DNA from 4 places in the Prochlorococcus sp. ALOHA_ZT_50 genome. Region 3 is predicted to be linked to each of the others. Evidence: predicted binding sites of a transcription regulator. Region 3 holds the regulator's gene; each other region holds the start of a gene.
What was found. Region 3 encodes NtcA, which controls nitrogen genes in cyanobacteria. Its sites were predicted from a motif close to GTANCNNNNGNTAC; they were not measured.

Region 1 (8,482 bases), on a different contig from region 3:
GAACACAACAATTTGGATAGAGCATTTGATGAGATTCTGAAATAAGATTATTGCCTAGTTTGGAACAATTATTACTGAGCATGCTTTTAATTCCGGTTGTTTTGATATCGGGCATGACTTTTCATGCATCAAAGAGTTTACTTCACACATATTTTTTTGACTAAAACCCCAATGCATTGGTAAAAAAACTGTACCTGCTTTAATTTTGTCAGTAATCTGAACTTTTGCTTGAACTTCCCCTCTTTTGGATTTAATTTTTACTATTTCATCATTTTTGATTTTTAAAGATAAAGCATCTTTAGAATTAATTTCCAATAACGGTTCTGGATTCTTTTTTGTAAGTTTTTGAACTTTAGAAGTTCTTGTCATTGTATGCCATTGACTTAGATATCTTCCAATTGTCAAAATTAGTGGGTACTCATCTGAAGGGGGTTCAGCCAACCCAATAGGATCATCAATACAAAAATTTGCTTTGCCAGTCTCAGTTGGGAAATAACCATCTTCATATAATCTTTTTGAAGATGTACTAGGTACGCTGCCTTTAGGATAAGGCCATTGTTGAGGACCATGATTTTTTAATAATTGATATGATAATCCGCTCATATCGCATAATCTTTTTGTAGTAGTTTTTAAAAATTCATCATAAACTTCCGATGAAGATTCATATTCAAATTGTTTGAAATAGCCTATCTTCTGTCCTAATTCAGCAAATATTTGCCAATCTGGTTTTGAATTTTTATTCGATTCTCTGAAAGATGGGCAAAGGGTTACTCTTCTTTCTGAATTTGTCATAACACCATCTTTTTCGCTCCATTGAGCTGCGGGCAATACTAGATGAGCATATTTAATTGATTCACTTTGTTCATAAGATTCGTTGAGGATAATTAAAGGACATTTTAAAAGTGCTTTTTTTACAAAGTTTAAATTAGGCATGCTAACCAAAGGGTTCGTAGCTGCAATCCACCAAATTTTCACAGATCCTTTTTTTATAGCTTCTATTTGTTCAAATGCAGATAGACCCTGTTTTGCAGATATCTTTCCCTCAGGGAACCCCCATATTTTTTCAATTTCATTCCTATCTATTTTATTTTTTACAAACCTATATCCTGGAAGAAGGTGCGATAGTCCTCCAGCTTCTCTCCCACCCATAGCGTTTGGTTGGCCAGTTAAGGAAAAAGGACCAGAACCTTCTTTGCCTATTTGGCCGGTCATTAGATGAAGATTTATTAGCCCATTTACTGCTGCTGTACCCTCTTGCCTTTGATTCAAACCCATCGACCAGAGACTTAGAACATTTTTGCTTTCTCCCCATAATTTTGCAATATCAATAATTGTTTTCTCGGATATATTGCAAATTTCACTTATTTTTTTTAAATCCCATTTTTGTATATGTTTTACAAAATCAAAATAGCTTTCGGTCGACTTATCAATGAAATTTTGATCAGTTAATTGATTCTTATAAAGATAATTCGCAATCCCAATAAATAAAAATAGATCTGTTCCAGAAGAAATTTGTAAGTAAAAATCTGCTATGGATGAAGTTTCAGTTTCTCTTGGATCAATTACTATTACTTTTAAATTATCATTTACATTTCTTTTACGTTTTTTAATTCGATCAAAAAGAACGGGATGACATTCTGCAGTATTTGTCCCTATTAATAAAATTAAAGAGCAATGATCAATATCTTCATAACAACAAGGTGGGCCATCAGAGCCAAAACTTCTGTTATATCCAGCTACTGCTGAGCTCATACATAGTCTTGAATTAGCATCAAAATTATTTGTGCCTATTGCTCCCTTGAGAAGCTTTTGGGCTACGTAATAATCTTCAGTATGAAATTGACCTGAGCCATACATAGCTATTGAATCAGGTCCATAATTTTTTATAGAACTCAAAATATTCTCTTTCAGAATTTCGTATGATTCGTCCCAGGAAATTTCTTTAAATTCTTCATTTAAATTTTCCCTATAAAGTGGTTCTTTTAATCTCCCGTCTTTTAAAGTCTCACATACTGTTGCTCCTTTTACGCACAATTTACCTTGAGTTGAAGGACTATCCCTATCTCCACTTACTAACCATTTATCATCAGAAACCGAACTTTTAGGCTTCATTTTTAAACCACAGCCAACACCGCAATATGGGCATTGACTTTTAGTAAAATTCATAAAATTTCTTTTATAAATATCTAAATAGTTATTGGTTAAACATAATTTTCAGCTTTTTCGCCTTCATAAGCATCCGCGAATGATCCTTGAGGTTCCTTTAAAAAGAAATAACAGAAGAATCCAACTATTAATCCTGCTATACCTAAAACTTGGAAGAAGGCACTATTTGAAGCAGCAATTATTTCTGGAGAAGGATCTTTACCTCCACCCATCCATAAAGGTAAAAGGCTATAAATATTTAGATAAGTTACCGCACCAACATTTCCATAAGCCCCAACCAATCCAGCTATTTGTCCTGTTACTCTTTTTTTAACTAAGGGTACTAAAGCAAAAGTTGAACCTTCTCCAGATTGTACAAAAAATGAACAAAGCATCGTTAAAAATACAGCCATAAGAATTCCTGCTGATCCTGTAAAAGTTCCAGGTTTTATTAAAGACATCAATAGATATCCAAACCCTAATCCCATAGTTAGGAATCCCATTGTATTTTTTCTATTGCCTGTTCTGTCAGATATCAATCCTCCGGCAGGTCTAGCTATTAAATTCACAAATGCATAACATGATGCAAGAATTCCGGCTACAGCTTTAGGTAAATCAAATGTAAATTCAAAGAAACTAGGAAGCATTGAAACTACTGCCAATTCTGATCCAAAATTTACAATGTAAGTTAATTCCAAGATCGCTACTTGTTTGAATTCATATCTATCTTCTTTAGGGTAAATTTTAGTTCCATTTAATAATTCAATATTCGTTCTTATAATTCCCCAAGTTTGGAAAATAAACCAAGCTAAAACTGCGATTAAGGCTATTGGATAAGTAGATGAAGTAAGGAAACCTACTTTTTGAAGTCTCCAACATAGGACTGAAAGAATTGCTGCGAATGGGACATTCATTCCAATTAAACCCCAGAAATCTCTTATACTCGTTACTTCTAAACCAGCTGTTTTTGCAGGCCTTTGATAAGGTTTTCCTGGAGGTGTATCAGTCACACTAAAGAAATAAATAATTCCATAAACGAAAGAAATAATTCCTGTAAGAGCAATAGCTCCCCTCCAATTAAGTACAGCTCCAGTAGGTAACTCAAACCCTCCTGAAAAAGACAAGAATCCAGCTACGGCAACAAGAGAAAGAGCAGAAAAAGCAGATCCAAAATTTCCCCATCCTCCATATATTCCCTCAGCCAAACCAATTTCTTTCGGAGGGAACCACTCAGAGACCATTCTTATTCCGATAACAAAACCTGCTCCTACTATTGATAAAAGCAATCTCGCAATAACAAGTTGATTGAAGTCTTGAGCACTAGCAAATAATAAACATGGCACGACAGAAAATATCAAAATTGTTGAGTAAGTTTTTCTTGGGCCAAATTTATCTAATAACATTCCAATCAAAACTCTTGCAGGGATAGTCAAAGCGACATTACATATTGCTACTGTTCTAATTTGAGCAACAGATAAACCTAAATCGGCTTTAACAGTAGTTGCAAGAGGTGCGAGGTTAAACCAAACAACAAAAGTAAGGAAAAAGGCAAACCAGGTGAGGTGAAGAGTTCTATATCTGCCATTTAAAGACCAAACGTCACTTAACATGAAAATTTTTCGAGATTAATTTTTAAGCAATTTATATTTCGATCAATGCATTCATTTGTATTATTTAATACGAAATCTAGTTTTTAAGAAATGCAACTTTTTTAAAAGGCTAGAATTAATAGTCAGCACTAATAAAATCAAAATTGGGGAAAATTAGTAATCTGATTATTGGTATTATCCGATACATAAAGTACTCGTGGAAAAATATTGCCTAAGTTATGGAAATAAAACTTAAAAAATTTAAAGCATTCATTTTGGCTGGTGGCAAGAGTTCAAGGATGGGATCTGATAAAGCACTAATTAAACATCATGAAGGAGGAAATTGGCTGACTCACAAAATAAAAATATTAAATAACCTTAATTTAGAGACTTTTGTAATAACAAATTATACTTCTCATTTAAAGGAAGTTGATAAAAGCAATAATGTTGAGTTTATTTCAGATGCCCAACCCTTTGATGGACCATTAACTTGTATAGAACAAATTTTTTCATCTTTTAAAAAAACTACTAAAAATATCCTAATTGTCCCAGTCGATATGCCTAATTTGAATACAAAATTAATTTATTCACTTTTTAAATCATGGGAAGAAAATCAAAATTTTGCGTTAATATCCCATGATGGAATTTTTGCACAACCATTATTCGGAATTTATCCCATCAATGAAGAAAATCATTTTAAATTAAAAAAAAAGTTATCCTCTGGGAAGAAAAATTTTCTCGGATGGGTTGATCAAATTCCCCATAAATATTTCTATGCAAAAAATGGAGATTTAATTAATATAAATTCCAAGAGAGAATTCTTAAATATGAATAATGGGATTTAAGCAATTGGAGGATAATAGAAAAAGAAAGTTAAAAGTTTTAAGGTTATCTCTTAAACAAAATTGCAATTTTTCGTGTATTTACTGTAAGCCTGAGAACTATAGTTTGGATGTTTTAAATATTGAACAATTTAAAAAGTTAATTTTAGTCAGTTGTCGATTAGGGGTAAATTCTTTAAGAATCACTGGAGGAGAACCTTTATTGAGTTCTCAATTAGATGAACTTCTTTATGAAATTAAATCGCAAAGATTAGAAGAATCAAATCCAGTAGCTAATTTACAGGATATTTCTCTAACCACAAATGGATATTTGCTCTCTAAGAAAAAAGCTAATGAGCTTTTTAAAAATGGTTTAGACCGCATAACAGTAAGTTTAGATGCGATTGATCCTGATATTTTTTCAAACATGATTGGAGAGGAAAATAAAATTATTGGCAAAGAAAAATTATTTACTGTCCTTGAAGGAATAGATCATGCAATTAATGCTGGATTTAATCCAAAGGCGGGGAAATTAAAAATAAATGCAGTTATAAAAAAAGAGATTAATGATAATCAAATTTTTGAATTAGTTGATTTTGCAAAAAAAAGGTCTATAGAAATTCGTTTCATTGAGTATATGGACGTAGGGATATCTAATAATTGGCAGCCATCAGATGTTTTTTTCTCTGAAAGAATTATTAGGCTATTAAAGAAGAAACATCGATTAAAAGACTACGGAAGAAAGGAGGGACAAACTGCTAATAGATGGTACATGAGTGATTCAAATAGTTTTGTAAGTACAATCTCTTCAATAAGTAATCCTTTTTGTTCAGACTGTAATAGATTGAGGATAACTAGCGATGGTTATGCTTATACATGTCTTTTTTCTAATGAAGGTATAAATCTAAACCCATGGTTGTCTCTACCAATTAATCTCCATGAATTGGAAAATAAAATCAAGAGCATTTGGGAAGCTAGAGAAGATAACTATAGTGAAGATCGATTTAAAGTATTAGAGAAAACAACTGACAAAAATCAAAAAATTCATCCATCAATGTCATATCTTGGGGGATAAAAAATTATTTAGTATAAATAACAACATCATATATTCTTAATTCGAGGGAAATTAACTTCAAATTTATATTCTTGGATGCGTTTAGCGATCTTACTTGGTTTTATTTTTGGGGTAACTCACGGAACTGTTGTTTCCGAAAGTTATTCTGCAAACAATTATGAAAATAATCAATTATTTTTTACTCAAAAAAATTCAAATATATTTTCTTCACTTTAAAATTTAATTTCTTATTTTTTAATAAGTTTTTGTATTGCCATTAACATCTTGTAAATTAAATTATACTTATAGTTAAAATGTAGCGTAGACTACATAAACGTTCATCTCGTTTTACGAGCCGCATTAAGATTGAAGCCAAGGAACGGGGACTTCAGTCAAAAATGAAATTTAGTCACATAACTATTATGTCTAATAACGTATCTACCTCAGTAAGTAGTAACAATATTACTGCTGTATTTGCAGGTTTTCTTGGAGCATTTATTGTTGGTTCTCTTGGAGTCCAACTTGTAAGAACCCAAAAGCCTTCTTTTCAATCTCAACCATTAAAAGTTCAACCAGTTATCGCTCATCAATCAACTTTATGGGCAGCTTTAGGAGAACAAGATACTCCTATTGTTAAAAATAAAGTTTCTAATGCAAAAACTACAGGAGTTGTCCCTGTTATAGGTTCTGAAGCAACTCTTTGGGCTCCTCTAGGTTTAGGTAATTAGTAAATTAGGTCTTTTAATAAACCGAAGGGGGTTTTTAACCCCCTTTTTTTATTAATTGCATTAAAAAGATGATTGAAAATTTTCAATCCAATTCATGGATAACTATAAATTAAATCAGGGTTTGAAAACAATGTAATCGTAGATACCAACAGCTTTTTTATTAATTGATTATAAATTAAAAACACGAGTTAACCCGTTCCAATTTGTTGACTCTGAGGTTTTAACCGTTGACTCCTTATCTACTTCTAGTTGTGACTCGCTAGTTTCAAGATTCAAAAACGGTATTTATATATCTTAAATTATGGAAAAAAAAATCGCAAAGAAATACGCCGATCTTATAGTCCAGGCTAATAATTCAACTGGCAGAAAAGAAGCTTTGTCATTGATTAAACAAGCAACAAAATTAAAAACCAAACTTGATCAATACGAAATGATGTAGTCTCTTAAAATCTACAGGATATTCAAGATGAGGTAGAAACTAGTTCCTTTTTTTTTATCCTGCTATAAAAAATACTAAGAGATTATTTAACTTCTCTGCTTTAATAAAATATCGTGGAATTAACTGAGCTAATTAAGGATTACGTTGCTACAGAATTATTATCAAGTATTGAAATTGATTTTCTTGAAGGAGAATTATGGGAAACCACTCAACATATTGCAGAAATAAATACAGTTATCAAAGCTCCAAAAAATATATGCAAGAAATTGGGACTAGATGAAAAATCTTGCTGGCAATTATGTTGTGCAGCCGTTCTTGACTCCTCAAGACCATTAAAAAATGGACAAAATAGAGTAGATGATTTTAAAAAATTAATTAATCGATATGAAATTAGCTACATATAAACTAAAGACTCAATGATACGTTTACTTATTGCATCAATTCTTTTTTTTACTCCACTAGGAGGTTTTGCTGATGAAAAGCAAAGAGAAATTGAGAATGAAGCTATAAATCTTGTTATTAAAAAATATGGAAAAGGCTTAGAAAATAGATTAAAAGGAACGGGAGTAACTCCCAGTTATCGAAGTTGGTATGAAAATGATTGTTTTGTAAGTATTGCAGCAGGTACATACCAAGAAGATACTTGGTCGGCAATGAAGTGGTTTAGCGTTAATGTCTGTTCTGAATCAGCTGAAATAATGGAAAGTGAATGAAGGAAATAAGACGCCTATTAGTTTTGCAGCATTTAGAAATAGAGGGGCCAGGTCTTTTTGAACAATTTGCTAAAGAAAGAGATTTAAAAATAGAAATTATTCGTTTAGATAATAAAAATGCTCTGCCGCAAACAAAAAAAGGTGACTTAATTTTAATTATGGGTGGACCAATGGGAGTTAAAGATATTGGAAGCGACAGATATCCATGGCTTAAGTTAGAAAGAGATTTTATAAAAAAAGAATTAGAAAATGAGAGACCTATAATCGGTGTTTGCTTAGGTGCTCAGTTGCTTGCGAGTGCTGCTGGAGGAGATGTAGAAATTCTTAAATATGGATCACCTCCAAAAGCATTACCAGAAATTGGATGGTCTCAAATTTTTATTAATAAATCAAATAAAGACTTTAAAGCACTGTTTGAAGACCCTTTTCATGTACTGCATTGGCATGGAGATAGGATTTTATTACCTAATAAAGCAGTACTCATTGCTAGTAGTGCACGTTGTAAGGAACAGTTTTTTAGGATTGGTAATTTTGCTTACGGATTACAATTCCATATAGAGACGACGGGGGGAATGATAAATAACTGGATTAAAGAAGATAAAGAGTTTGTCCTTAAAGGATTAGGCTTAAATGGTCAGGAAATTTTAAAAGAAGAGAATAAAAAATATATTGATAAAACTTTTTCAAAAAGAAAGCTTCTAATAAGTAAATTATTTGAATTATTAGATAATTAAAAAGGGCATAATCCAGTAAAAAAGGGCTTGATAAAGCCCTGAAAAAATTTAAAAAGGATTTTTATTAGAAAATACCTGGAAGAATTTGACCAGTAAAATAGTAGGCTCCTACAAGAGCAAACATTCCAAGCATTGCTGCTTTACCATTAAGCTTTTCAGCTTTTTCGGTCATGATTTTTTTTGCGAATTCCATAATAAAGTGAAATAGATTATATCTAAAAACTAATTATTCAAATTTCAGAATGATGTAGTTTTTTCT
Region 2 (8,482 bases), on a different contig from region 3:
CAGATCTAATTTTTTTTTATGACCACTGCTTTGCAAACGCCTCAAAGGCGCTCTAGGTCCAAACTTCAAGATGCAAGTCTTGTTAATGGACCTATGCTCCTTTTGAGGAGTATTCGAGGATTTAGTTCAAACCGCTCTATGTTGTGGCTTGCAACTGTTCCCCTAGCTTTGTTTGGTTTAGGTATTTTTAATCTTTCAGCTCACGCAGCTGATTTACCTGAGTTGAATGCAGCTTTTCTTGCTAACAATTTATGGCTTTTGATCGCTACTATTCTAGTGATCTTTATGAACGCCGGTTTCGCTATGGTTGAGGCAGGTATGTGCCGTTCTAAGAACGCTGTTAACATTCTTGCTAAAAACCTCTTTGTATTTGCTCTAGCTGTAACTTCTTATTGGTTTATCGGCTATTCATTAATGTACGGAGGAAGTGTTGCTGACGGATGGCTTTATTTTGGAGGCTTATTTTTTGATCCAACAGTTACTGCAGATATGGTAACTGATGCTGGATTAGTCCCAACTGTTGATTTCTTGTTCCAGTCTGCTTTTGCAGGAACTGCGGCAACTATCGTTTCCGGTCTTGTTGCTGAAAGAGTTAAATTTGGAGAATTTGTTGTTTTTGCTGTTGTATTAACTGCATTTATATATCCAATTGCTGGTAGCTGGAAATGGAATGGTGGTTGGCTTGATTCTTTAGGTTTTGTTGATTTTGCTGGTTCTTCAATTGTTCACTCAGTTGGAGCATGGGCGGGTCTTGTAGGAGCTATGCTTCTTGGACCAAGAATTGGCAAATACTCTGATGGGAAACCACAGGCTATGCCAGGACACAATATGGCTATAGCTACTCTAGGTGCATTAGTCCTATGGATAGGTTGGTACGGATTTAACCCCGGTTCTCAACTTGCTATGGATCAATGGGTTCCATATGTTGCTGTAACAACTACTTTGGCAGCAGCAGCTGGAGCTATTGGTGCAACTATTGTTTCAACATTAACTTCTGGTAAGCCTGATCTTACAATGATAATTAACGGAATCCTTGCTGGTTTGGTTAGTATCACTGCTGGTTGTGGTGATATGACTCTTGCTGGAGCCTGGTTCGCAGGACTAGTAGGCGGAATTATCGTTGTATTTTCTGTTGCAGCACTTGATGCCGCTGAGATCGATGATCCTGTAGGTGCATTCTCTGTTCACGGAGTTTGTGGTGTATGGGGTACTGTAGTTATCGGTCTTTGGGGTACAGCTGTACAAGGTGATGGAGCAGGTATGGGATTGTTCAATGGTGGAGGTATTACCCTTCTTCTAGTTCAAGCTCTTGGTGCCGCAGCTTATGCTATTTGGACACTAGTTACTTGCTGGATTGCCTGGTCTGTAATTGGAGGATTATTCGGTGGAATCCGAGTATCTGAAGAGGAAGAGACTCAAGGCTTAGATATAGGAGAGCATGGAATGGAAGCATATCCAGACTTTGCATCTGCTAAATAATCTAACTGAAAATTGATTTAAGAAACCTGACTTATGTCAGGTTTCTTTTTTTTACGAAAAATTATTTAAAACGTTGTAATATAGGAAGATGGATACTCAAGCTTTTAGAAGATCCCTTCATCATTCTGATAGATACAATAGAAGGGGTTTCGATTCTCCAACAAAAAGAGCTCAAGCGTTAGAAGAAGCTTACCAAAGTGATTTGATAAGTTCTATTAGGGATAATGGTTTTACTTACACTAAAGGCAGACTAAATATTAAGTTGGCCCAAGCCTTCGGTTTCTGTTGGGGAGTTGAAAGAGCTGTAGCAATGGCTTATGAAACTAGAAGACATTACCCAAATGAGAATATTTGGATAACAAACGAAATAATTCATAATCCCTCGGTTAATGATCATTTAAGAAAAATGAATGTAAAATTCATTTCAGCTAAAAATGGAATTAAAGATTTTTCTTTAGTTTCTAATGGGGATGTTGTTATACTTCCTGCTTTCGGAGCTACTGTTCAAGAAATGAAACTCTTGCATGAGAAAGGTTGTCATATCATTGATACAACTTGTCCATGGGTTTCTAAGGTTTGGCATACAGTTGAAAAACATAAAAAACATGTTTTCACATCTATTATTCACGGAAAATTTAAACATGAAGAGACTCTCGCTACAAGTTCATTCGCAGGTAAATATTTAGTTGTACTTGATCTAGAAGAAGCGAACTACGTATCTGAATATATTCTGGGGAGAGGTAATAGAAATGAGTTTATGAACAAATTTGCTAAAGCTTGTTCTAATGGATTTGATCCTGATAAAGATTTAGATAGAGTGGGAGTTGCAAATCAGACAACTATGCTTAAGAGCGAGACTGAGGAAATTGGAAAGGTTTTTGAAAGGACGATGTTAAAGAAATTTGGACCAGAAAACTTAAATAGTCACTTTTTAGCTTTTAATACTATTTGTGATGCAACTGAAGAAAGGCAAGATGCAATGTTCTCTTTGGTTGATGAAGACCTTGATATTTTAGTAGTTATTGGAGGCTTCAATTCTTCTAATACTACTCACCTACAAGAAATAGCAATTACTAAAAATATTTCTTCTTTTCACATTGATACGCCAGAGAGGATATCAGTTAAAGAAAACTCAATATTTCATAAACCACTAGGATCAGAATTAGAACTTAAAAATAATTTTCTACCTAGTGGAAAAATTAATGTTGGAATTACCTCAGGTGCATCCACTCCTGATAAGGTTGTTGCAGATGTTATTGAAAAGTTAATTGATATTGCTTCCTGAATTTGTTATTCATTTATAAATTTGCTTAGTTTTTTTAATTTATTAGTCAGATAATTCCAAAAGATCTACTTTATTAACTAGAATAATGAAAAATTAATGAAGTATGGAAGACAAAGCACAAACTAATCAGGTTCAAACTGCAAGTATGAATAGAACTAAAGCGCCCCAAAAAGTTGAAGTTGTAGTTGCTAATTCATCTTCAGGGTCAGAAGTAAATATCCTTGGAGAACTATCGATTTTTGTTTTAAGAATAGGTTTTTGTGCTTTGATGATTCATCATGGCCTTGAGAAACTTCAGGATCCGCAGGGTTTTGCTGAGTTTGTAGTTGGTAAGTACTTCCCATTTTTGCCAGGTGATCCTGTTATTTGGACTTTTGGAGCAGCAATTACTCAATTGGTATGCCCAGTAGGATTGGCTTTAGGGATTTTTGCGAGGCTTTCTTCTCTTGGTCTATTCTCCACCATGGCATTTGCAGTTTATTTTCATCTCCTTGATACTGGACTAGAAGGTTTTCCTCTGGCAGTGGTTGAAGGTCATAATTATGCTTTCGAATTGTCTTTTATATATGGGGCTATTTCTCTCTACTTTCTATGTGCAGGTCCAGGCAGGCTATCTTTATTCAGAAAAACTAACAAGATTACATATTATCCAAAATCAACATAATTTAATGTAAAAAGTGCCTTTTTTGCGTAAATACCATTGAGATTCCTTTTGAATTACACATATCAATACTTTCTTGGTCTCTTAGACTTCCTCCAGGTTGAATAATAGCTTTTATTCCATATTCATTTGCTAGTTCTACAGTATCTGCAAATGGGAAAAACCCATCGCTGGCCAAGACAGCATCAGAACATAACCTTCCAGCTGCTTTTAATGCAATTTTTGCTGCTCCAACTCTATTCATTTGTCCAGCTCCAATACCAATAGTTTTTTGGTCTTTTGCAATAACAATGGCATTAGATTTCACGTGTTTACAAATTTTCCATGCAAAATTTAGATCTAAGTTAATTTGATTACTCGGATTTTTATTAGTTACTGAAATCCAATTTTCAGTTTTTTCTTCACTATCGTCAGTATCTTGAACTAGTAATCCTCCCATTATTGATTTAGTAGAATTTTGATTCTTTTTTGGAAGTTGATCTTTTGAAAACTTTAAAATTCTTAAATTCTTTTTAACTTTTAAAATTTCTAAAGCTTCCTCATCAAAAGATGGAGCGACGACACACTCTAAGAAAATATCTTTGAGGTGAATTGCGGTCTCACTATCAACATTTGAATTAAAAGCAACTATTCCTCCAAATGCACTAACAGAGTCGCATTCCAAAGCATTCAAAAATGCTTTAGAAGCTGAATTACTTATAGAGGCACCACAAGGATTATTGTGTTTTAAAATAACAGAGGCAAACATGTCGTTTGCAAGTTCATCTTTTTCTGTGTAGCCAAATTCTAAAACTGTTGAAAGTGCCGACTCTAGATCTAATAGATTGTTATAACTTAAGTCTTTTCCTTGTAATTGTTCTGCTGAGTTCCATCCAATGTTACTTAAACCATACCAGAAAGCTTTTTGATGTGGATTCTCCCCATATCTTAAGGTTTTGATTAGTGGATAAGATTCAATATATTTGGAAGATTGTAAATCTCTTTCTTTTCTTATCCAATTAGATATTGCAGTGTCATAGTCTGCTGTATGTTGAAAAGCTTCAAGGGCTAATTTTGCTTTATATGAGTCTTTCAATTCACCTTTTTTACTTTCTTCAAGAAAATTTTGATACTGACTAGGATCTACTAAAACGGAAACATCTTTATGATTTTTAGCTGCAGAACGAATCATAGATGGCCCTCCGATATCGATATTTTCAATAGCATCTTCCCATTTAGCTCCCTGATCTACAGTTTTTTTAAAAGGATATAAATTTACAACTACTAAGTCAATTAACTCAAGATTGTTAGCTTCTATATCTTTTTTATGTTCCTCATCAGTTCTTTTAGCTAATATTCCCCCGTGTATTTTTGGATGTAAAGTTTTAACTCTTCCTCCAAGAATTTCTGGAGAATTAGTAAAATCTGCAACTTTAATAACTGGAATTTTTGCCTCTATAAGATGTTTGGCAGTTCCTCCACTTGATAGAATTTTATAATTAAATTGCTCTACCAATTCCTTACAAAATGGGATTATATTTTTTTTATCAGAGACACTTACTAAAGCTAATGGAGACATTATGGGAAAGTTTACTTACTTAAGAATATAAACATGAAATATGCTATCAATCATGAATTTGTCTCGATTAGCTCTCAAACTGCAACTCATAGAATTATTTTGATGCATGGTTGGGGAGCTGATTCAGATGACCTTTTAACATTTGGAAAGGAGATGACTGAAAAAATAAATCTTGATTTTGAGGTAATTTCTTTGAGGGCTCCTGGATTACACCCAAGCGGTCAGGGAAGACAGTGGTATGGATTATACCCACATGATTGGAATGGAGCTGAGGTTGAAGTAAATAAACTTTTAGTTACATTAAAAAAATTTGATACTGATCAGATTCCACTAAGAAAAACAATTTTGTTGGGGTTCTCTCAGGGGGCGGCAATGGCAATTGATGCGGGATTTAAGTTAAATTTTGGATTAATTGTTGCTTGTAGTGGTTATCCTCACCCCAACTGGGCCCCAGGAGAAAAATTCTCGCCATTGATTATTAGTCATGGTTTATTTGATGACGTTGTGCCTATAGATGCTTCTAGGACTATTTATGAAAAGGTAAAGAGTAAGTCTTCTAAATTTTGTGAATTATTAGAATTCGATGGATTTCATCAAATTGATTCAAATTTAATTAATTTTATAAGTTCAAATATAAGTAATATTTTTTAAACAAAAGCATATTCATATTCTTCAATCTCTTCCCAATCATCTGCAGTAAGTTCTAGACCCTCAAATATTTTTTCTTCACCAATTCCTTCAACTACAACTTTTAGTGATGGAAATAGAAAATGATTTTCTTCAGCATATTGGGCGCTAAATAACCCTTTTTCACCCCAAAAAAATCTATCGGTGGTGTGTTCATTTCTTCTGACATTGAAAACTGAAGGCGCAGAGAGACCATTTTCAGCTATGAATCTTCTTGCTGCTGTAACTGGTTTATGTTTGCCAGTTTCGATATGATAAATAGGTACATGTGCCATTACTCTTTGGCCAGCCAATCTTCTTCTGCTGATTCTTTTTCTTTTTTTTGACATTGATTGGTACTCCTGAAATTATTAATGAGATTAGTCTTATTTATTTTTACTAATCTTATATATGTGATTTTAAATTCACTTCAAATTACATAGAGGACCCATCAACCCCTGATGTAGCTTAAAATATGATTAAATATTCATATTTAAGGCTGGCTAAAGTCAGACCTCTTTATATATCTTAATACTTTTTTCATATTTTACAAGCCCTTTTTCAAGTTTTTTTTAAAAAAATTTCTCAAAATTTCATTAATCATGAATCTTTCAAAAAAATTTGAAGAATTAATTTTAAAACAGCTAGAGAGTTTTGGTTGCTCAATGGGCGTGACTAATTTAGTTATGTATCTTGCTTCAGCTAAGCAAGGAACTAAAGCATCTTTTGAAATGATTGGTCAATGGCCACAAATTGATAGGCTACTTACATCAATAGAAGATGATCCTTCACTAAAAGTTTCATCGCCTAATAGAAGATGGTACCCGCTTCAAGAAAACGATATTCTACTTGGTGTCCTTAGGGTAGAAACTGATTTGAAAGGGGGGAATTGGCCAGTATCTCTTGATTCTAGATTAAAAGCGCTTTCAATATCTTTAGCTAAATGCGTCTCTATCGAATTAGAACGTCAAAATAAAAATGAAGAAATCAATTATTTAAAAAATCAGGTGAATGTCATTATCCATCAATTAAGGAATCCATTGGCTGCTATTAGGACATATGCAAAATTACTAATAAAAAGACTTGGTTCAGATGATGACTCTATTGAAATAGTCGAACGCATGATAATAGAGCAAAAACAAATTAATCAATATATGGATTCTTTTGCGCAATTAAATTCACCTATTCAACTTCCTCTAGAAATTGGAGAGGAAAGATTATTATTACCACCAAATTTAGATAATAAAAAGGTAATAACTGTTCAGAGTTTATTGAGGCCAATATTAGAAAGGGGTAAAGCTAATGCGGACTTAGAGAATAGAGATTGGACTGAACCTTCTCTTTGGCCAGATTGGACTTTATCGCCATTAAAGGCAAAATATGCTGTAATTGCTGAAATTGTGGCCAATTTATTAGAAAATGCGTTTAAATATGCCCAAAAAGATGCTGAAATTGGACTCGCAATTACGAGTAATGGACTTTGTATATTTGATGATGGTAAAAAAATAACCAAAAATGAAAACGAGAAAATTTTTGAAAAAGGTTTTAGAGGATCTGCCGCTAAAAAGAAGGACGGCACTGGTGTGGGACTTTTTTTGGCGAGGAAATTAGCAAAACAAATTGGAGGAGATTTGAGATTGCTGGAAAATAACTCGATTGATAATACTGAGAAATCAAAAAATCTTAAGAAGAAAAATATTTTCTATTTAGAACTACCTATAAAAGAATTGCATGCATAAACAACATTGCAGTTTCAACTAGTACAACACTTGCACCGCAGGCATCTCCATTGAAGCCTCCAATTTTATTACCCAGTATGTTTGGGATAGAATAGCTTAGAAAAATACCAATCAAAATAAGAATTAAAAATTTAATTAATATTGCTTGGGATGTAATTGAAACAAATTGGTATGCAATGAAAATTAAAAGAAAAATAATGGAGATCAAAGATTCTTTTTTAAATCCATTCCAAAACTTTTTGTGACTAATAGATTTTTTCTTATAACTCATATATTTAAACTTTTCTATAAAAAATAAATTTGAAAATCTTCCCCAAAATAAGCATATAGGTAAAACAAAAATTATTAGGTTTTGAATTTTCAGTATGCAAGCAATTTGAATTAAAGTTATAAAAACTAAAGCTTGAACGCCAAAGGAACCAACTTTACTGTCTTTCATGGCTTTTAAACGTTTCTTTTTACCCGCAAAAATACCATCGAAAGTATCCATTAAACCATCAATGTGTAGACCACCAGTAATTAAATATCCTGAAGCCAAACAAATTAATGCAGATGCATAAATTGACCAAGAGTTTGTTCTTAAAAAAAGAAAAATATAACTCTGTATTGTTCCAATCAAAAATCCTAAAGGCGGGGCAAATTGTGCAATATTTTTAAATTCGGGATTAATTAAAGGTATCTTTGGAAATGTCGTATAGAAAATCCAAGATCCTGCCAAATTTTTTATTAAATATTTTTTGATGAGATAAAAATAGATTCAATATTAAATAATAGGGTAGATTAATGAAAAAGGATCAAAAAATTTTATAAATTATCGTGTTTGAATTTGAAATTACATCGAATTGCAGTAATACAGCGGCAAGAACTGGTATATTTCATACACCAAATGGTCAGGTAAACACACCAAAATTTATGCCTGTGGGTACTTTGGCAACGGTTAAAGGAATTTCATCTAAGCAGTTAACCTCTACAGGATCAGAAATGATTCTCTCAAATACCTTTCATCTTCATTTACAACCTGGAGAAAAACTAGTTAAAGAATCTGGCGGAATACATAAGTTCATGAATTGGCCTAAGCCTATTCTTACTGATTC
Region 3 (5,946 bases):
ATATATTCATAATTCTCAAACAAAAAGAGATTTAGAAATAAACAATGAAAGAAATATTTTTAATTGGATTAGGAAATCCTGGTAAAAAATACTCAAAAAGTAGACATAATATAGGTTTTTTACTGCTTGAAAATTTTTCGAAAAAATATAATTCAAATTTTTTATTAAAAGATAAGCTTAAAAGTTCCTGCTCAGAATTTCAAATCAATGATTCTAATTTCAGGTTATTTTTACCAAATACGTTTATGAATAACAGTGGTGATGCTGTCAGAGCAATAGTTGATTGGTACAAAATAAATTTAGATCAGATTTTCATAATAGTCGATGATAAAGATCTTCCCCTTGGAAAAATAAGATTTAGAAGAAAAGGAAGCTCAGGTGGACATAACGGGCTTAAAAGCATCATTGAACAATTACAGACACAAAACTTTAAGAGAATAAGAATTGGTATTGGGTCACCTCCTCTAATAAAAGGAAAAAATAATTTCAATACCATTTCACATGTATTAGGAAATATTTCTCTAGAAGAAAAATCAATATTGGATAAAGTGTATAAGAGAGTAATAGAATCCCTCGAACAACTAAATACTAAAAAAGAAGAATATATAATTAATGAATTAAATTCTTTTGACAAAGACCAACCTTAAGAAATGCGTTCAAAACCTGAAACTATTGCAAATGTAAGTGTTAAGGAATATTGCTTCTCAAAAAAGCAAATTCAGGGGGTTGTGGAAGCTAGTCAATTTAAATGGACTTTTACATACTCCTTTAATAAAGGTCTATTAAAGGTAAATCCACCTTTGGGAAGAGCATTAATTGAGGATGCCTTATTGAGATTTTTATTGAAAAAAGATTATGAACTAGAAGCAGGGAATGAATATAAGTTCACTATTTCAGCCAAGTTTTAAAATCTATATTTTGATTCAAAGTAAACTTCATTTTGCAATAATCTTCTAAAATTATCAAAGCTGATATCGCATCAAGGTTTTTATTAAGAATAAAAACCTCTCTAGGCATTAAAAACTTCAGACCACTAATTGGAAAAAGTTCGAAATATCTTGCTTTAGCCCTGTAGGTAGTATTTTTTTCCTCAAAAGTTATTATTTCTTTTTTAAAAAAATATAGTTTTTCTCTGATTTCTTTACTGGTAGTACCATTGCCAATAATAATTTGTGATATGTCCTCAGCGGCAATTAAATATCTGACATAATTCTCTAGTAATTCACTTTTAAGAATAATCGCTTTATAAACTTTTTTTTCACTTATTTCAGCTAATACTAAGCCGCATTTACTTTTCCCAGGATCAATAGTTATAACTCTAGGCATTTAAGATGCAATCTTTAAAATATTGATTTCAACGACTATGGGTTCTACAGTTTTACTATCTCTCAAAGATACTACTTCTAACTTAAATTTGATATTTTGATTTTCTTGAAGAAAGTCTCTAATTTTTTTTACAAAATTTCCATTTGTATTAATTTCACTAACTTGTGATCCTTTTGACTTAATTTCATCCCTTGTTTCTCTAAGCAATGATTTAATTTTTAAATTTATTGATTTAAGATTTAAATCACTTTCTCCCAGAATTGAACTTGTAATAACATCCCCTTTTTTGACTATAAATTTATTCTCTAATAAATCAGGAGATACAAAAACATAATTATCCCCTTTTAAAACATTTGTTGCTGATTTAATTAATAAAATCCAGTCGCCGCCTCTAGAAGCTATTGTCTCAATTTTTGTAATATCACTAGGTCTCCACAAAAGAATATTTTTTGCTTCTTTTTTATTTGGGGTAACAATTTTCCTAACAAATTTATCAGCTTCATTATAGATTTTTATAAAGTCTAGTTTTACATTTGAGCTAGATTTAATCTCAGCAATGAATAAAGTTTGCCCTCTTTTGATAACAATATTTCCTCTCCTAAATTCTTTAATATTATTTTTTAATTGATTTAACTCCTTTTCTTTTTGAATAATTTTACCTTCAAGTTCCTCTTGCTCTTCCTGTAAAGGGATTAAAGCCTTTTTACTTTCATCTAAAGTTTTTTGCAAAAAAGGAATATCAACAAAAAGCCTTTGTCTGAATTCTTCACTTACTAAAATCAATAACCCTATTGATATTGAACTAATAAACCCACCAGTAATAATAGTTATTATAGTTGCTGTTTTTTTCGGTCTTAATTTTAAGATACTAAATCTTGCTTTACCAATCTTTGTTCCAAGAATATCCCCAAATGGTGCAATTAATCCCCCTAGTAATATTAAAAAAACAATTAAAATCCAAGCCACACTTTTGCATATACTCAGTACATCATAATTTATGATGAATCAATTAAATCTTTTTGCAAGAGCAATTGGATCGAACACTGTGATCTTTTTTCTTTCAATATTAAGAAGCCCTGAATCCTTTAAATCTCCCAATAATCTTGTAATGGTTACTCTTGTAGAACCAATAGCTTCAGCAATTGCCTGATGTGAAAGCCTTAAATCTATCGTAATACCTTTTTCACCTGCAACTCCAAAGTCTCTACAAAGAACCATTAAAAAACTTACTAAACGAGAAGACATATCTCTATGTGTAAGAGTTTCTATCATTGTTTCAGTTTGCAGGATCCTACTTGAAAGCCCCTGTAAAAGTAATAGTCCTACTGATGCATCTTCCTCTATAGCTCTTAAAACAGAATTTGCAGGTGCTGTTATCATTTCAACTCTTGTGAATGCTATGGCATGATAAAAACGATCAGATCTATGGCCTGTTAGAAGAGATAAAACACCAAAGAGACTATTCTCTCTTAAAAGAGCAACAGTTATTTCTTCACCTGACTCATAAACTCTTGACAGTCTTACTGCTCCTCTTCTTATAAGATAAACCCTTTCAGCAGGGTCCCCAGGGAAAAATATTGTTTTAGATCTCTCAACCATTTCTGTGCTTGCACCATCTAGACCTTTAATAACTTCCATTAAAGTTCTATTGATTGGAAAACGTTCTCCAACAGAGTTAATTTTACTTTGTCCGGATTGTTGCGAACTAAAGCGGTTGAATCCTCGTGAAGCAGGTATCATAAATATCTTGACTATTAAAAAATTTAAGGAGACACCCTAAAATATCTTGTATCAACAGTAACAATTTTCAATTCTTATCAGTTTATCAACAAGCTTTTTTCAGTCAGTTTCAAATTGCTTAACCCTTTTTTAAGTAAAATTACACTATATGCAGCGTCAATAGATTCTAATTATACTGCATGTAGAAAGAATCTAAATAATGGTAATTAGTTCATCTCATATTTATTCCAAAGGTAATCTTGATGTTGTAAAAACAAATACTGCTAACAAAATTAATCTAAAAAGAATTCCACAAAACGGACAAATTCAAATCTATCAATCTTCATATAGAGGTAGCTACACATCTATCATTAGAGACTCTCTAAGAAATGCTGCTCTTGGCAGGAAAGTGCTCTTAATACAATTCATGAAGGGAGGAGTCAAGCAAGGAGTTGATAATGCAGTAAAGCTATGCGGTAATTTAACCTGGGTAAGATCATCACATTCCTTTGATCAATATAATTCTGAAGCAATTGAAAATAATAAAAATTTAAAAAAATCTATTCATGAATCTACTATTGAATTATGGAATTTTTGTAAAAAAGAACTACAGTCTGGAGAGAATGACCAAATCATACTTGATGAAATTTTTTTAGCTATTGACATGAAAATTATCGATAAAGATGATTTGATTTCAACACTTGAAAACCGATTTATATCAGGAGATGTAATCCTTACTGGTACAGATATACCTAAAGATTTATTATTAATGGCTAACCAAATTACCGAACTTCGCTCATAAAACAATGCTAAAAAATGATCTCTGGATAAATCAAAAAGCTTCGGAAGGTATGATAAAACCCTTTCAATCAAATTTGGTGAGACATCTTGAGCCTGACAATAAACAAAAGCCAGTTTTGAGTTACGGATGTTCATCTTATGGCTATGATTTAAGACTTTCATCAAAAGAATTCCTAATTTTCAGACATATCCCTGGTACTGTGATGAATCCCAAAAAGTTTAATCCTAATAATTTAGAAAAAACTGTTCTTCACCATGATAATGATGGAGACTTTTTTATTCTTCCTGCTCACTCCTATGGTTTAGGAGTTGCTTTAGAAAAGATGAAAGTGCCAGAAAATATAACTGTAATCTGTATAGGCAAAAGTACTTATGCACGACTTGGAATTATTGTTAATACAACGCCCGCAGAGGCAGGGTGGGAAGGTCATCTAACTTTAGAGTTTAGTAATAGTTCAGGTGCAGATTGCAGAATATATGCTGAAGAGGGTATTTGCCAACTACTCTTTTTTGAAGGTGATCCGTGCTCTACAACCTATGAAGATAGAAGAGGTAAATATCAAAACCAACCAGAAAAAGTAACTCTTGCAAAGATCTAAAATGAGTAAAGTTGAACTAATTTCGCTAACTCCTGATGCAGAAAAAACAATGGCTTACATTGCAAGAGTTAGTAATCCAAAAAATCAGGAAAATGAAGACTATTCGAAATTATTGAGTTATTGCATTAAAAATGAACATTGGAGTGTTTTTGAACAGTCATTTATGACCTTGCAAATAGAAACTAACAGAGGAATCGCTGCCCAAATTTTAAGACATAGATCATTTACTTTCCAGGAATTTTCACAGAGATATGCAGATAGTTCTCAATTGGGTAATATTCCCTTACCAGAGTTAAGGCGTCAAGATTTTAAAAACAGGCAAAATTCAATTCCTGATCTCCCTGATGAGTTAAAAAAAAGATTCAATGAAAAAATTGGTTTACATTTTCAGGCTGCTTCAGAATTATATGAAGATTTACTTGCTGAAGGCGTAGCCAAAGAATGTGCGAGATTTGTTTTACCATTAGCAACTCCAACAAGAATCTATATGTCTGGATCATGCAGATCGTGGATCCATTACATTCATTTAAGATCAGCTCACGGTACCCAAAAAGAACACAAGTCTATCGCCCAAAATTGCAAGTCTATTTTTAAAAAAAGTTTTCCGATTGTATCAAAATCTTTAGAATGGTAAAAATTATCCATGACTACGAGGATTAACCTCATTATTTTTATTTTCTTGAATTATTGAAAATTCAGCATTAATAATTTCCTCATAGGGATTCTCTTCTTTTTCTAAATTATTAATAGATTCTCTTATTTTTATTTCATCTTGTTTACCAATAAAAGTAGATATTAGATTACCCTTTTTATCAAAAAGATTAACTTGAGGAATCCCATTGACTGCAAACTTTTGGATGTAATTACCCCATTTTTGATTATCAACATTTAAAAAAACAAAATTAATATCTTTTTCGTATTCATCTTTAAAAGCAGAAACTTGTGGAGCCATTTCTTTGCAAACTTCACACCACTCAGCATAAAATTCCAGAAATGTAGGCTTATTATTTGTAAAAGCTATTTCAGGGTCAACAGATAATTCTCCAAAACTCTTTAGAAGATAAGTTGATTTAAAAAAGAAATTTCTAAACAAAAACAGTGAAATGATAACAATAGATATGATTAAAATAAGTATTGTTTTAAAATAATGTTTTAAAATTTGCTCTCGACTCTCAGATTGCACTATTAAGAAATTACTTACTAAAAACATCTTAAATAAGTTAAACAAATAAAGAGAATTGAAATCTATAAGCTTTTAATCAACTGATAAAATAAGAACTGAATAATTATCAAAATTTCTTTGATTCCTGAAATCTAATTATGCAATCAATCTTTGGAACTGATGGAATAAGAGGAAGATTTAATGAAGAGATAACTTATTCTCTAGCCTACAAAGTAGGATATGCTCTAGGTTCGACTTTAGAAAATAAAAATCCAATATTAATTGGAAGAGATACAAGAATTAGTGGAGATATTCTGCTTCAGGCAATAACACAAGGTA
Region 4 (8,482 bases), on a different contig from region 3:
CTCCCAATTCTTGATCAATATTATTAAAAATCAATCACCAGAATCTACAGGAAAATTTATTGCATGGGACAACTCGGAGATACCTTGGTAAACTAAATTTTTTTTATATCAATAGATCTTTAAGTCAATATTTTTTTTATTTCTCTAGCAAGTAAATCAATCTCAGCTTCTGTAGTCATTTGATGTACGCATGCTCTAAACCATTTTGGATCTTCTAAAACTCTAATCCAAATTTTCTTTTCTCCAAGTTTCTTTACAAATTTATCCTTATCTTTAATATTTTCGATATTAAAACTAACAATCCCATTTAAATATTTTTTTTCTAAAACTAATTCAACACCCTTTGATTGATTTAATTCATCCCAAAGTTTTCCACTTAATTTTTTGATATTTTTGTTTTTTTCTTTTTCATGGCAGTCTTTATCCAAAAGATCTAAAGAATTCCGGAGCCCAGCAAGTAAAGGAATACAAGAGGTAGCTATTTCAAATTTCCTTGCATCATCATGAAAAAGATTATCTGAAGGCTCATAAATGCCTTGTTCTTTTTTTAATGATTTCCAACCAATTATTGTTGGATCTGTTTCATGAATAAATCTATCTGAGACATAAATGGCTCCAAGTCCTTCTGGTCCACATGCCCATTTATGAGAAGTTATTGAATATAAATCAGAATAAAAAACTTCTTTTTCAATATTTATGTGCCCAAAGGTTTGAGCACCATCAACAAGTAAATAAGAATCTTCTCGATTATTTTTTAATTCGATAGAAATTTGTTTTAAAGGAATTTTATATCCAAAGTTCCATAAGATATGAGAAATAATTAGGATCTTAGTCTTACTATTTAGATTTTTCAAAATCTCTAAAATTATATTTTCGTCGTTTAGATTTTTAATTTTTTGGATTGGCAAAATTTTGAATATTAATTTATTTCTTCTGCAAAATTCTCGACTTGCAGCCACTACTCCAGGATGTTCACAGTCACTTATTAACAACTCTTCTCCCTCTTCTACTTTTATTCCCCAAAAGGGCAAAATCATACCGGAAGAGATATTTTCGGTAAAAGCTACATTCTTTGAATTGACACCTAATTTTTGCGCAATGATTCTTTTTGTGGTCAATATTTCTTTGTAAATAAAAGGCCACATATCATTGGTAAATGGTCCTAAATCTTGGATAATTTCCCAAGTTTTAACTATTGCTTCTAGAGAAGATTTTGGTAATGGTCCTTGACCGCCATAGTTGAAATAATACTTATTTTTTAATGCGGGTATTTGATCTCTTAGATTATTTCTCATGGAAATTTATATTATATTTTCAACTCTTGAATTTTTTTAAATATTGCCCACTAAAGTTACTGTTCTAAATTCAATATCCTCAATTACTTTCCAAGGTTCAGCACTCCTTTCTGCAAATTTTAAATTTTTAAATCCTAGTTCTTTAAAATCACTTATAAACTCTGGCTCATACCATGCTCCACTAATACATCCTGTCCATAAATCATGATCATTTTGCAATCTTAAAGGAACTTTTTTGTTAGAGACGATATCGCTAATTGCAATTCTTCCATTATCGTTTAAAACTCTTTTTATGTTATTTAGAAGGTTATTTCTAGATTCTGGACTTACCAAGTTTAAAACGCAATTACTTAAAATAATATCAACTGATTTATCTGCGATTAATGGATTTAAATCTTTATCTAATTCATCAAGTTTTTCAATTGAACCTTCTAGAAATTCTGTATTGTTGAAACCTATATTTTTTGTAACTTCTTTAGAGGCTGATCTTGATAAAGAAAGCATGTCAGGATTCTGATCAACTCCAATAACTTTCCCTTCTTTCCCAACAATTTGGGCACAAATGAAAGCATTTTTGCCGCTACCACTTCCAAGATCTAAGACTATATCATTTTTTTGAACATATTTTGTTGGATCACCACACCCATAGTCTCTTTCTATAACCTCTTGAGGAATTGCTTCAAGTAAAACGGGATTAAACCCAACTGGTGTACAAAGACAACTTTCTTTTTCTTGTGCGGCTGAGCCATATCTTTCTTGAATCGCATCTTTATGATCGAATTGATTAGGTGCTTTATTCGATGTGTTTGTATTACAGCAACTTTCAGACATATTTTTTAAAGGACTCTTGATAAATATAGCCAAAAAAAAAGCCCCTGAAAAAGGGGCTTTTAATTTGTTTAATTAAATTATTTAGTGTAATTAACACCTCTGTAATTTAATTCTGCTTTTTCATTACTTGAAGAAGCGTCATCCATTCTGTTGGTGTATACGTTTCTTCTGTAGGTAAGTTCAACAAGTTGCTTTTTAGCAGCTTCTTTGTTTTGAACGTAGTTTTTACCTCTGTAAGTTAAAGTAGTCATGTTTCGATGTGACAACACGGCCATCCCCCGTTCCATGGTATGACTCGAACTGCGCCCTCAAATGAGGGTGAACGAAAAAGTAGCGATTGCTACCAAATTATTATAAGCGTATTTTTAACTGCATGTCTAGCTTTTACAAATAGAAACGAAGATTTAATGTTTTTTTAATTATTATCTTAGGTAAATTTTTTTATAAATAGTCTCTAAAAAGGTTTATGTTTATATTTGGTTTAATCTTCATGTAACTATTTATTTATGACAGGTTTTTTATATTTCTTGGGAAATACTTTAAGGTGGCCAGTGTTAAAGCCAAAAGAATTTTTTTCACTACATGCTTATTTTTCAATTATTTATTTGATAACTTTTACTTTGAGTAAATATGATGTAAGCCAATCAAATTTAGTTTTTACTTTAGGAATTCTTGCACCTCTTTTAATCGCTATTGGTCAAGGACTTCCAATTGATTGCCTTGATATGGAATCATCTTTGTTGAAGGAATTAAAAACTAAATAATATATATTTCAGTTAAAAATTTTTATAAAACCTGGACAACTTCGCTTATTTCAGGAATCATTTCTTTTAACTTTCTTTCAATACCCATTTTGAGAGTCATAGTGCTACTTGGGCAACTACCACATGCTCCTTGAAGTCTGACTTTGACAATTGGACCATCTATTTCTGCAATCTCTACATTACCTCCATCAGAAATTAAAAAAGGTCTTAGCTCGTCAAGGACTTTTTCTACATTTTCGTTTGTCAGCGAGAGTGTTTCAGTACTCATAATTTTGGATTAACTTTATAATAAGCCTAGAAAGAAATCTGATTAATTGCAAAAAAGATAATTTTCTGTTGTGACTTCATCTAAAAATCCCACTAATGACAATAGCTACTTTGATGCAGTCTTAGTAGGAGCAGGGATAATGAGTAGTACTTTAGCCCTCCTAATTTCAGAAGTTTTACCAGATATAAAATTTCTTATTATAGAAAAATTAAATGCTCCAGGAAGTGAAAGTACTGGCGCTTTTAATAATGCAGGTACAGGACATGCGGCTAATTGCGAATTAAACTATACCCCTTTAGATGAAAAAGGAAATCTAAAAATAGATAAAGCGCTCTCAATAAATCGTTCTTTTGAAACATCCATGTCTTTATGGGCCTCATTGTATGAAGCAGGGAAAATTGATATTAAGAAGTTTCTAAAATTTATTCCTCATATTAGCTTTGTGTCTGGTCAGGATAATATTTCTTTTTTAAAAAAAAGATTTCAGAAAATGACCGAAAATCCTGAATTTATCGATATGGAATTTTCTACATCTTTTGATGAAATTTCATCATGGGCTCCTCTAATAACAAAAGATAGAAATCCATCTACTCAAATTGCTGCTACCAGAATAGGTAGAGGAACTGATATTAATTTTGAGGCTTTAACTAAAGAGTATTTGTCATTAGTTTCCTTAAACAAAAATGTTGAAATTAGATACAAAACAGAATTAGTAGATTTAAAGAAAATTGATAAAAAACAATGGGAACTAGAAATCAGTTCTGAAGGTAGAAAAACTTCAATTAGAACTGGCTACGTTTTTCTTGGTGCTGGTGGAAAAACAATTAATTATTTACAAAAATCAAAAATTCCAGAAGCAAAAAGTTATGGTGGATTTCCTGTTAGTGGGAAATGGCTTATTTGCGAGAAAAAAGATCTAACAGAAAAACATAACTCAAAAGTTTATGGTAAAGCTGATATTGGATCGCCACCAATGTCTGTGCCTCATTTAGACACCAGATGGATTGATAATAAAAAACTTCTTTTATATGGACCTTTTGCTGGATTTACAACGAAATTTCTAAAACAAAGTTCATACTTTGACTTATTTAGTTCAATTAAAAAGAATAATATTTTTTCTATGTTAGACGTTGGTTTCAAGAACAACGATTTAATTAATTACCTAATATCACAATCATTAAAGAACCATAACTCAAGAGTTGAGAATTTAAAGAATATGATGCCATCAGCTAATCCTTCTGATTGGTATTTAAAGAATGCTGGTCAAAGAGTCCAAATAATTAAAAAAACTGAAGGTGGTGGTTCTTTGAAATTTGGAACTGAGATTGTAAATTCATCTGATGGATCATTATCTGCTTTGTTGGGAGCCTCTCCGGGAGCAAGTACTGCGGTTTCAATTATGGTTGAGGTTCTAGAAAAATCTGTTTTATTTTTAAACGATAAGCATAATCTTCAGAAAAAAATAAATGACTTAATTTATCCAGAACTATCAGTCTCTGAAAATTACAGTACCTTCATAAAAGAAATTAAAAAAAGAAATAATTCCATTTTTGGTTTCCATCCATAATTCTAATTAGCTAATATTAATCAAGATGTAATAAGAGGAGAATTTTTCTTTCTATATGACTGATATATCGGTTTCAAAAATTAGAAATTTCTGCATAATCGCTCATATTGACCATGGTAAATCTACCCTTGCAGATAGGTTGCTTCAAGATACTGGTACTGTGCAGCAAAGGGATATGCAAGAACAATTTTTGGACAGTATGGATCTTGAAAGAGAGAGAGGAATTACTATCAAGTTACAGGCCGCTAGGATGAAATATAAAGCTGACGATTCCCAAGAATATGTTTTGAACTTAATAGATACTCCAGGGCATGTTGATTTCTCTTATGAGGTTAGTAGATCTCTTCAAGCTTGTGAAGGCGCCTTACTTGTTGTTGATGCAAGTCAAGGAGTAGAAGCTCAAACCTTAGCTAATGTTTATCTTGCCTTAGAAAATAATCTTGAAATAATTCCTGTTTTAAATAAAGTTGATTTACCAGGGGCTGATGCTGAAAAAATAAAACAAGAAATAGAGGAAATTATTGGACTTGATACATCTAATGCAATAAATTGTTCAGCAAAAACTGGAGTTGGTATTAAAGATATTTTGGAAGCAATCGTAAGAAGAGTACCTCCTCCTCAAGATGAAATTAAACTACCTACAAAGGCACTGATTTTTGATTCTTATTATGATCCGTACAGGGGAGTTATTGTTTATTTCAGGGTGATATCTGGGTCTCTAAATAAGAGAGAAAAAATATTATTAATGGCAAGTAAGAAAAATTATGAACTAGATGAGATAGGAATAATGGCGCCTGATCAGCAGCAAGTTGATGAATTACATGCAGGAGAAGTTGGTTATTTAGCTGCTTCTATAAAATCAGTTGCTGATGCGAGAGTGGGAGATACGATTACTCTTTTAAATTCACCTGCCAATGATCCTTTGCCTGGATATAAGACAGCAAATCCTATGGTTTTTTGTGGCTTATTCCCGACTGATGCTGATCAATTCCCAGATTTAAGAGTATCACTAGAAAAATTACAATTATCTGATGCAGCTTTAAAATATGAGCCCGAAACCAGTAGCGCAATGGGCTTCGGATTTAGGTGCGGATTCCTAGGACTTCTTCATATGGAGATTGTTCAAGAAAGATTAGAAAGAGAATATGACTTGGATCTAATCGTAACGGCACCATCAGTTATTTATAAAGTTAATTTAAATCAGCAGGAACATATCTTTATTGATAATCCTTCTACAATTCCTGATCCACAACTTAGAGAATCAATAGAAGAGCCTTATGTGAAAATGGAAATTTATGCTCCCAATGAATTTAATGGAACATTAATGGGTTTATGTCAGGAAAGAAGGGGAGTATTTATAGATATGAAATACATAACAACAGATCGAGTTACCTTGATTTATGAAATTCCATTAGCAGAAGTTGTTACAGATTTCTTTGATCAAATGAAAAGTAGAACCCAAGGTTATGCATCAATGGAATATCATTTGATTGGCTATAGAAAAAATGACCTTGTTAGATTAGATGTTCTAATAAATTCAGAAAGAGCAGATCCATTAACTTCTATTGTTCATAAAGATAAGGCTTATGGAATTGGCAGAAGTTTAGTTGAGAAATTAAAAGAACTTATTCCAAAACAACAATTTAAAATACCTATTCAAGCATCAATCGGTAGCAGGATTATTGCAAGTGAAAGCATAAGTGCTTTGCGAAAAGATGTTTTATCTAAATGTTATGGAGGGGATATTTCTAGGAAAAAGAAACTTTTAAAGAAACAAGCCAAAGGTAAAAAGAGGATGAAGGCAATGGGTAAAGTTGAAGTCCCTCAAGAAGCTTTTATGGCAGTCTTGAAATTAAACCAGTAATTTCTTTTAATTTAAAATTTATAGCTATTTATTTTTAAAAGAATTGGGTATATTTCATTTATATCTTTAAAAAAAGATTTTGGATATTAACTCATTTAATCGTGTCGGCGCAAATATCAGAAAAGCTGGATTTTTAATTGTACTTTTTTATCTTCTTGTTGTTTTAATAATGAAATTTTTAGAGGCCAATAATTTTTTTGGCTATTCATTTTCAATGTTAAGCAATGATATCTTTGCCCCTCCTTCTCTTAATCATTTTTGTGGCACAGATAGATTAGGAAGAGATGTTTGCTTAAGAACTTTGCAAGGATCATCATTAGCGATAGAAGTTGTATTCTTAGCTATTCTTTTTTCATTAAGTTTGGGTTTGCCATTGGGATTATTAAGTGGATATTTTGGTGGTTTTTTTGATAAATGCTTATCACTAATAATGGATACTATTTTTTCAATACCTGTAATTTTGCTTTCAGTTGTTGTGGCTTTTGTATTGGGTAAGGGTATCCTTAACGCGGCTTTGGCATTGTGTATTGTTTACTCTCCTCAATATTTTAGATTAATCAGAAATCAGACAATATTGGTTAAATCCGAAACTTATGTGGAGGCAGCTCAAGTTGCAGGAGCTGATGTTAAAAAAATTATTTTTAAATATATTCTCCCAAATGTAATAACACCATTGCCTATTCTGCTTACCCTAAATGCTGCAGATGCTGTTTTGGTATTAGGAAGTTTAGGATTTTTAGGCCTTGGCGTTCCTGCAGATGTCCCAGAGTGGGGAAGTGATTTAAATCTGGCTCTTGCCGCTTTACCTACAGGTATCTGGTGGACGGCTTTGTTCCCAGGTTTGGCAATGTTTTTTTTAGTTTTAGGTCTTTCTTTTATAGGAGAGGACCTTGAAGAAATTTTTGATAGTCAAAATTCTGAATAAATTTAGTTATCTGTAATAGGATCAAGTTCTCCTTGATCATTCAACTTTGGATATTCTTTAGCTGATTTTTTATACACCGCAGCTAATTCTGGGTAACACCATTCAAAAAGTGTTTTTTGATATTCATCCATATTTAACCCTTCTCCATTAGCGGGCAATATACCTTTATTTTTTCTTTGGCGAACAGCTTCAAATAATAATATAGAAGCAGCAACTGAAACATTCAGAGATTGAACCATACCTCTCATAGGTATAAAAATTGATTGATCAACCATTGATATAAGTTCATTACTTAGTCCCCATTTTTCTGCTCCTAAAACAAAACATGTATTTTGAGAATAATCAAAATTTCTATAATCTACTGATTCACTATTAAGAGTCGTTCCATATAATTTAAAACCCTTATTCTTTAAATCAGATATTGCCGTGATAGTGTTTTCATGATTATTCAGTTTTACCCATTTTTGACTTCCTTGAGCAGTACTATTAAAAGTCTTAACGGCATTCGTTTTGCTAATAAAATTTGCTTCGAAAACTCCTGCTGCATCACATGTCCTTAATATCGCAGATAAATTATGTGGTTTATTGACATCCTCAACTAAAACAGTCAAGTTTTTCATTCTGCAATCTAAAACACTTTTGATTCGTTCAAATCTTCTTGGCAAAATTGACATTTATAATTTTTTCACACTTTTAAATTATATTCAAAAAATATTGATTACCTATTAAATCTCTTGGTTTATAATATTTTGGTAGTTTAAATTAACTCAATGGCATACATAGAATGGGACTATACAGTAATAACAAGTATGGTAGAAAAACAAGGGTGGGATTTACCTGATCGTGAATCGGAAGAATGGAATAAATTTAACGATGAATTAGGAGAAAAAATGAGAGGTGTTGGACTTATTTTTGAAAAATATTGTAAATTTACTCCTGACGTAGGAGAAGGAGTTCATCTTCTAGAT

Region 1: the regulator NtcA is predicted to act here: its motif matches at 3,813-3,826, upstream of MK115_RS05370 (NarK family nitrate/nitrite MFS transporter).
Region 2: the regulator NtcA is predicted to act here: its motif matches at 6,113-6,126, upstream of MK115_RS06500 (DUF3155 domain-containing protein).
Region 4: the regulator NtcA is predicted to act here: its motif matches at 2,457-2,470, upstream of MK115_RS02485 (DUF4278 domain-containing protein).

What each region holds. Positions count from the first base shown of each region.
Region 1 covers NZ_JAKVCI010000015.1:22,432-30,913, forward strand. The annotation lists gene MK115_RS05360 (nitrate reductase associated protein) at 1-45, shown strand, start outside; gene MK115_RS05365 (molybdopterin oxidoreductase family protein) at 55-2,166, opposite strand; gene MK115_RS05370 (NarK family nitrate/nitrite MFS transporter) at 2,202-3,755, opposite strand; gene MK115_RS05375 (molybdenum cofactor guanylyltransferase) at 3,974-4,579, shown strand; gene MK115_RS05380 (GTP 3',8-cyclase MoaA) at 4,569-5,630, shown strand; gene MK115_RS05385 (hypothetical protein) at 5,706-5,846, shown strand; gene MK115_RS05390 (hypothetical protein) at 6,032-6,337, shown strand; gene MK115_RS05395 (hypothetical protein) at 6,639-6,776, shown strand; gene MK115_RS05400 (hypothetical protein) at 6,890-7,180, shown strand; gene MK115_RS05405 (hypothetical protein) at 7,193-7,489, shown strand; gene MK115_RS05410 (type 1 glutamine amidotransferase) at 7,486-8,223, shown strand; gene MK115_RS05415 (high light inducible protein) at 8,288-8,416, opposite strand.
Region 2 covers NZ_JAKVCI010000020.1:20,256-28,737, reverse strand. The annotation lists gene MK115_RS06525 (ammonium transporter) at 19-1,479, shown strand; gene MK115_RS06520 (4-hydroxy-3-methylbut-2-enyl diphosphate reductase) at 1,568-2,764, shown strand; gene MK115_RS06515 (DoxX family protein) at 2,868-3,428, shown strand; gene purH (bifunctional phosphoribosylaminoimidazolecarboxamide formyltransferase/IMP cyclohydrolase) at 3,430-4,983, opposite strand; gene MK115_RS06505 (alpha/beta hydrolase) at 5,017-5,634, shown strand; gene MK115_RS06500 (DUF3155 domain-containing protein) at 5,631-5,999, opposite strand; gene MK115_RS06495 (sensor histidine kinase) at 6,252-7,388, shown strand; gene MK115_RS06490 (adenosylcobinamide-GDP ribazoletransferase) at 7,366-8,106, opposite strand; gene tgt (tRNA guanosine(34) transglycosylase Tgt) at 8,205-8,482, shown strand, end outside.
Region 3 covers NZ_JAKVCI010000044.1:254-6,199, reverse strand. The annotation lists gene pth (aminoacyl-tRNA hydrolase) at 45-647, shown strand; gene MK115_RS08820 (DUF3146 family protein) at 651-908, shown strand; gene MK115_RS08815 (RuvC family protein) at 889-1,326, opposite strand; gene MK115_RS08810 (DUF3084 domain-containing protein) at 1,327-2,292, opposite strand; gene ntcA (global nitrogen regulator NtcA) at 2,332-3,066, opposite strand; gene MK115_RS08800 (cob(I)yrinic acid a,c-diamide adenosyltransferase) at 3,266-3,847, shown strand; gene dcd (dCTP deaminase) at 3,852-4,445, shown strand; gene thyX (FAD-dependent thymidylate synthase) at 4,447-5,079, shown strand; gene MK115_RS08785 (thioredoxin domain-containing protein) at 5,083-5,628, opposite strand; partial or broken gene MK115_RS08780 (phosphoglucosamine mutase) at 5,766-5,946, shown strand, end outside.
Region 4 covers NZ_JAKVCI010000008.1:24,127-32,608, forward strand. The annotation lists gene MK115_RS02470 (SDR family NAD(P)-dependent oxidoreductase) at 1-91, shown strand, start outside; gene MK115_RS02475 (aminotransferase class V-fold PLP-dependent enzyme) at 120-1,295, opposite strand; gene MK115_RS02480 (methyltransferase domain-containing protein) at 1,332-2,126, opposite strand; gene MK115_RS02485 (DUF4278 domain-containing protein) at 2,204-2,377, opposite strand; gene MK115_RS02490 (hypothetical protein) at 2,633-2,890, shown strand; gene MK115_RS02495 (NifU family protein) at 2,913-3,158, opposite strand; gene MK115_RS02500 (malate:quinone oxidoreductase) at 3,229-4,725, shown strand; gene lepA (translation elongation factor 4) at 4,781-6,589, shown strand; gene MK115_RS02510 (ABC transporter permease) at 6,759-7,514, shown strand; gene trmH (tRNA (guanosine(18)-2'-O)-methyltransferase TrmH) at 7,517-8,188, opposite strand; gene MK115_RS02520 (hypothetical protein) at 8,285-8,482, shown strand, end outside.